Regions from separate parts of the Faecalibacterium sp. An192 genome, predicted to be linked through region 1. Evidence: predicted binding sites of a transcription regulator. Region 1 holds the regulator's gene; the other holds the start of a gene.
The links. The regulator Rex, encoded in region 1, represses fermentation and respiration genes when NADH is low (regulators of the CRP and FNR family bind a similar motif). The targets are predictions, from matches to a motif close to ATTGTTAANNNNTTAACAAT.
Positions count from the first base shown of each region.

Region 2: a site for Rex is predicted at 1,393-1,412, ahead of B5F27_RS08315 (phosphoglycerate kinase). Genes of this name have one in related genera too.

Region 1 covers NZ_NFKB01000031.1:31,552-34,931, reverse strand. The annotation lists gene B5F27_RS10315 (sodium-dependent transporter) at 1-40, opposite strand, end outside; gene B5F27_RS10310 (ATP-dependent Clp protease proteolytic subunit) at 489-1,106, shown strand; gene B5F27_RS10305 (redox-sensing transcriptional repressor Rex) at 1,364-2,005, shown strand; gene B5F27_RS10300 (thymidine kinase) at 2,131-2,736, shown strand; gene B5F27_RS10295 (extracellular solute-binding protein) at 3,292-3,380, shown strand, end outside.
Region 2 covers NZ_NFKB01000022.1:30,626-34,005, forward strand. The annotation lists gene B5F27_RS08305 (hypothetical protein) at 1-127, shown strand, start outside; gene B5F27_RS08310 (sugar phosphate nucleotidyltransferase) at 205-1,116, opposite strand; gene B5F27_RS08315 (phosphoglycerate kinase) at 1,527-2,735, shown strand; gene tpiA (triose-phosphate isomerase) at 2,850-3,380, shown strand, end outside.

The DNA of each region.
Region 1 (3,380 bases):
GGATGAATCCCAGCCGCGAGCCGAATGTTTCACGTTTCATGTTTTTCCTCCTCTTTATCACGCAGAAATACCTATGCCGACAGGCGGCATGTTCCTATTGTATCCGCCCACCGGCCCAGATGCAAGCCTTGTTCTCAATTTTTTTGAAGCTATCTACAAATTTTTTTAATAGTAAAATCAGGGAACCATCGGTTCCTCTGATAAAGCCCCCCTGCCCTGCCTGCATGACCGTCCCCCGGACGGGGCAACCTAGGATGTATCTGAAAACATCTCCCATTTTGCTCCAAAGCGCAGCTACCCCTTTGGGGCGAAGGGTTCAGCATGTTTGCATTCTCAGATACACCCCAGCAGAAAAAGGAGGGCTGTTTCAACCTATGGAGAAGAAAAAGAAAAAGCACGCCGCCGAAGCTCCGGCGGACGAGGCTCCTGCACCCGGCAGCGGCGAGGACACCGAGCGCCGGGCCTTTGAGCAAAGCCAGATTCAGGAGATGGGCACCGTCAACCTGACCAAAGGCCCCCATGCCATCCACTGCCTGACCGTGATCGGACAGATCGAGGGCCATGTGGAGGCCCCCCAGGGCCAGAAAACCACCAAATACGAACACGTCATCCCCCAGCTGGTGGCCGTCCAGGAGGACCCCGCCATTGAGGGTCTTTTGGTTTTGCTCAACACGGTGGGCGGGGACGTAGAGGCTGGGCTGGCCCTGGCCGAGCTGATCGCCAGCCTGTCCAAACCCACCGCCACCCTGGTGCTGGGGGGCGGGCATTCCATCGGCATTCCCCTGGCGGTGAGTGCCCAGCGCAGTTTCATCGTTCCCACCGCCACCATGACCGTCCACCCGGTCCGCCACTCCGGGATGATTCTGGGGGTGCCCCAGACCATGCGCTGGTTTGAGCAGATGCAGGAGCGGATCACCGGCTTTGTCACCCGCCACAGCCGGATGACCGCCGACCGCTTCAATGAGCTGATGCTCCACACCGGGGAGCTGGTGCTGGACATGGGCACCGTGCTGGACGGCCGCCGCGCCGTGGAGGAGGGGCTCATCGACGAGCTGGGCGGTCTGTCCGACGCCATGCGCTGGCTCTACCGTCAGATCGAATCCTGACCGGGTTTTGGCCTCTGCCGCAGCGCAGAGGCTTTTTCTCTGCTTTCTTTTGGGAAGCAATTTGTCTTGTTTGGGTTAAAACCCATTGATTTTGTCTGTATAAGACAGAGGAATCCCACCAAAATTTAAAATTTTGTCAAAAACATTGACAAGGGTTTGACATTCTCAGCAAATGTCGTATACTTATAGAGAGAAATGTTTCCTTTTTCCTGCCAAGTTATCCAAAATTTCAGGTAAATGCAAGAGGAGGTTCTGCCATGAATCCGTCCGTCAAGGCTTCGGTACCGGTCATCCGGCGCCTGCCCAAATATTACCGCTATCTCCGAGCCCTGAAGGATGCCAACATCACCAGCATCTCTTCCCGAGAGCTGGCTGCCCAGATGGGCACCACCGCCTCCCAGGTCCGTCAGGACTTCAACTGCATCGGCGACGTCAACGGCCGCCAGGGCATCGGCTACTCGGTGGACAACCTGCTGGCCATTCTGGAAGGACTTCTGTTCGGCAACGGCGAGCGTCTGCCCGCCATCCTGTTTGGCTGCGGCCGTCTGGGCACCGCCGTCAGCAGCTTCATTGCCAACAACAACAATGGTTTCAGCCTGATTGCCGCCTTTGACGTCAAGCCCGAACTGATGGGCCAGACCATCAGCGGCATCCCCATCCGCCACCTGGACGATCTGGACGCCTTCTGCGCCGAGCATCACCCCCAGGTCGCGGTCCTCTGCCTGCCCCGCAGCGGCGCCGAGGAAATCAGCGGCCGGCTGGTTCAGCTGGGCATCCGGGGTTACTGGAACTTCTCCCACTACGACCTGTCGGTTCCCTTCCCGGACGCGGTGGTGGAGAACGTCCACCTGGGCGACAGCCTCATGAGTTTGGGCTACCGTCTGCGCAACGGGGACTGACCGCCCTTACTTTTTAAAGTCTCAAATCAAAAGCCTTCGATTTTCTGCATCCAAGATTCTGCCCTGTCCGCCTGTGGCGGGCGGGGCGGCTTTGTGCATACAACGATTTTATAAAAAGGAATTCTATGGCTAAGTTATATTTCCGCTATGGCGCCATGAACAGCGGCAAGAGCACCGCCCTGATGCAGGTGGCCCACAACTACGAAGAACAGGGGATGCGGGTGCTGATCCTCAAACCTCAGGTGGACTCCAAGGGCGGCAGCGACCTGGTCAGCCGGCTGGGCGTTCGCCGGGCCGCCGACCTGCTGATCCTCCCCGGCGACGACGTGTTTGCTGCGGTGGAGGCCGACCGCGCCGCCCACGACGCGCCCCTGGCCTGCGTCCTGTGCGACGAGAGCCAGTTTTTCACCCCGGCCCAGGCGGAGCAGCTGTTTATGGTGACGGTGGACCTGGGGGTCCCCGTCATCTGCTACGGCCTGCGGAGTGATTTCTCCCTCAAGGGGTTCCCTGGCTCCACCCGTCTGATGGAGCTGGCCCACACCATCGAGGAGATGAAAACCATCTGCTCCTGCGGCCGCAAGGCCATCTGCAACGCCCGCAAGGTGGGCGGGAAGTTCGTCTTTGAGGGCGAACAGGTGGCCATCGACATGGAAAACGACGTCCAGTACGTCAGCATGTGCCCCCAGTGCTACTTCCGGGAGCGGCGGGCCTTCTATGCCGCCCGGCGGTGAAATCTTTCTCTTTGCGCCGTTCCAAAGCGAATTTTATTTGTCATCTTTTTCACAAGAATGGTTCTCTTTTCCGGCCCCTTCTTTTCGGCTGTCCGGGCTGCCCCGGCGGCAAAGCGGAAGGGGCCCATCCTTTTCCAGGGCTGCCGGGAGGGCGAAAACCCGCTTTCCCGCACAAATTTTGCCCCCGGTTTACACTGCGCCGCAGCACGTTCCTGCGGCGTTTTATTTTGCCTTTTTCAACTGAAATACCAGTTGTATCCCGGGAAAGTCGCTAATATATCAGTATTTTCAAAAGTTCAGACCCCGTATTTCTGTCAAATTTGTACAAAGCCGTGTTGTGTACAAGTTGCACAACTTTTTGTGGCAAGTTTGGATATTTCGGCAAAGGGTCACAAACAGCCTTCCGCAGCACAGCAAGATATGCGCGTTTTTGGCCGTAAATCCACAATTTGCGTCTTTCTTTTCGCGCAGTTTTTTGCTATCACAATTGTATACAAAGGGGTCCGGTAAAGCCCCTCTAGGAGTTTTGTGTTTTTCAATTTAGGAGGAGAAAAAATGAGCAACGCAATTTCTCGTCGTGACTTCCTGAAGGTCACGGGCGCTGTTGGCGCAGCCGGCCTGCTGGCAGCCTGCGGCGGCAACGG
Region 2 (3,380 bases), on a different contig from region 1:
CATCGCCGACGGCACCCGCAGTTACCGGGTGATCCGCGCCACCCCCGACGGCCTCAGCTATGCCAAGGACATCGCCCGCAAATACGGCCTCAGCTGTGAGGAAATTCTGGCCGCCCGCCAGGGCTGAACAAGACAAAAAGAAAACCGCGCATCTCCCGCCGCCGGACGGTGAGGGATGCGCGGTATTTTTATGGAGTGGAAAGGTTAGAACTGAACGGGGTAGAGGCCCTCCTCAGTCAGACGGGCCAGAGCGGCCATGACACCGGGCTTATCCTCCCGATAGGTGACGCCGTACCACTTGTCGGTGCTGTGGAGCATCCGAACCTGGGCTTTGCCCTCGCCGATCAGATCGGAGATGATGGTGGGCAGGAAGTACTCGCACTTCATGGGATCCTTGGGCAGGCTCTCGGCCAGGAAGCCGGAGAACCGGTCCTGTGCCTCCTGCATGAAGCTGGCGGTCAGGCCCCAGATGCCCATGCTCACCAGGGTGTCGCCGGGCAGGTCTACCCAGCCGTCCCCGTCGGCGTACCGGATGACGCCGTCCTTGTCCTGGACGATCTTGGTCCGCTCGGTGACGCTCTCCAGCATCCCGTCGCTGCCCACGACGCAGACGCCGCGGGAGACGCTGCCGTTCTTGGTGACGGTGTTCTTGACCTGGTAGCCCACCATGCAGTACTGGTACTGCTGGGTGTCGGCGTGGGTGGACAGGTACTCATACATCACGCGGAAGGCCTCGGGGCCGTAGTAGTCGTCCGAGTTGATGACGGCGAAGGGTCCGTGAATCAGGTTCCGGGCGCTGAGCACCGCCTGGCCGGTGCCGAAGGGCTTGGTGCGGCCCTCGGGGGCGGTGTAGGGGGCGGGCAGGTCGTCCAGGGACTGGTAGGCGTACTCCACCTCCATCAGGCGGGACAGACGGTCCCCGATGGCCTTGCGGAAATCCGCCTCGAATTCCTGCCGGATGATGAAGATGACCTTCTCAAAGCCGGCCCGGCGGGCGTCAAAAATCGAATAGTCGATGATCAGCTGCCCGGAAGGACCAACCGGGTCCAGCTGCTTCATGCCGCCGTAGCGGCTGCCCATACCGGCAGCCAGTACGACCAGAACGGGTTTATCCATACAAGTGTTCCTCCTTTGTATGCCAGCCTGTCAATATTCGGCTTCGCCGCCGGCCCGGTCAGCATCCGCATACAGGCCGGCCACCGACAGGACATTCCCGGCAGGAGGTAGGGCCGTAAGGCTGAGCGCGCGGTTTTGCGGTGCGTGTGTCGTTCGTCCGACACGCTGGATGTGGAGCCGGCTGCTTGAGCCTATTATAGACCCGGAGCTCCGTTCTTGACAAGTCTGTTTTTCCCAAAAGCACCCAGAATGCATTTTTTGCTCCATTGGAGCATGTTTGCCAATGAATTATCAAAGAACTGCTTGCTTTGGGCCGCTGAATTGTATATAATAGAACTATCCACGGGGAGACCCGACGATGACAAAACTCACTTCAGGCAAACAAAAGGATTTGAGAGGAGTTTAGAACAATGGGTTTAGGTAAGAAGACCATCGACGATCAGAATTACTGCGGCAAGAAGGTTCTTGTCCGCTGCGATTTCAACGTCCCCATGAAGGACGGCGTCATCACCAATGAGAACCGCATCAATGCGGCCATGCCCACCATCCAGAAGCTGGTGAACGATGGCGCAAAGGTGATCCTGTGCAGCCACCTGGGCAAACCCAAGAACGGCCCCGAGGCCAAGTTCAGCCTGGCCCCCGTCGCCAAGGCTCTGAGCGCCAAGCTGGGCAAGGAAGTTGTCTTCGCTGACGACGACAACGTCGTGGGCGAGAACGCCAAGGCCGCTGTCGCTGCCATGAACAACGGCGACGTGGTCCTGCTGCAGAACACCCGCTTCCGCAAGGAGGAGACCAAGAACGTGGCCGCCTTCTCGGAGGAGCTGGCCAGCCTGGCTGACGCTTACGTGGACGACGCCTTCGGCAGCTGCCATCGCGCACACTGCTCCACCGCCGGCGTCACCGACTACATCAAGGATACCGCTGTTGGCTACCTGATGGAGAAGGAGATCCGCTACCTGGGCAACGCCGTGAACGATCCTGTCCGTCCCTTCACCGCCATTCTGGGCGGCGCCAAGGTGGCCGACAAGCTGAACGTCATCTCCAACCTGCTGGAGAAGGTGGATACCCTGATCATCGGCGGCGGCATGGCTTACACCTTCATCAAGGCTCAGGGCTACGAGATCGGCCAGAGCCTGTGCGATGACTCCAAGATCGACTACTGCAAGGAGATGATGGAGAAGGCCAAGGCCAAGGGCGTCAAGCTGCTGCTGCCCATCGACACTGTCTGTGTCAAGGCTTTCCCCGATCCCATTGACGCACCGGTTGAGACCGCTGTCTTCCCGGTCACCAACATGCCCTCCGACATGGAAGGCTGCGACATCGGCCCCGAGACCATGAAGCTCTTCGCCGACGCCGTCAAGTCCTCCAAGACCGTCGTCTGGAACGGCCCCATGGGCGTGTTCGAGAACCCCACCCTGGCAGCCGGCACCCTGGCTGTGGCCAAGGCTATGGCTGAGAGCGAGGCTACCACCGTCATCGGCGGCGGCGACAGCGCAGCAGCCGTCCAGCAGATGGGCCTGGGCGACAAGATGACCCACATCTCCACCGGCGGCGGCGCCTCCCTGGAGTACCTGGAGGGCAAGGATCTGCCCGGCATCGCGGTCATTCAGAACGCATAAGGCAGTCGCTTTTCACAAAGATGTGATGGGTGCGGCGGCGACACGCCGCCGCGCCCTTTTATTTTTGGGCGGCTTTTGGAGGCCGACCCTGGGAAAGACAAGGAGAATACGATTATGGATAAGGCAAAGCGCAAGGCTATCATTGCCGGCAACTGGAAGATGAACAAGACCGCCACCGAGGCTGCTCAGCTGATCGACGAGCTGATCCCCGCCGTCAAGGATGCCACCTGCGAGGTGGTCATCTGCACCCCCTTCACCGACCTGGTGACCGCCGTGGCCAAGACCAAGGGCACCAACATCCACGTGGGCGCCGAGAACGTCCACTTTGAGAAGTCGGGCGCCTTCACCGGCGAGATCAGCGCCGACATGCTGGTGGACCTGGGCGTGGAGTACGTCATCGTGGGCCACAGCGAGCGCCGTCAGTACTTCGCAGAGACCGACCAGACCGTCAACAAGCGCACCCTGGCCGCTCTGAACGCCGGCCTGAAGGTCATCGTCTGCGTGGGCGAGAGCCTGCAGCAGCGCGAGGAGGGCGTCACCGAGGAGCTGGTCCGTATGCAGACCAAGATCGCTCTGCGTGACGTTACCGCCGAGCAGATGGCTAACGTGGTCATCGCCTACGAGCCCGTCTGGGCCATCGGCACC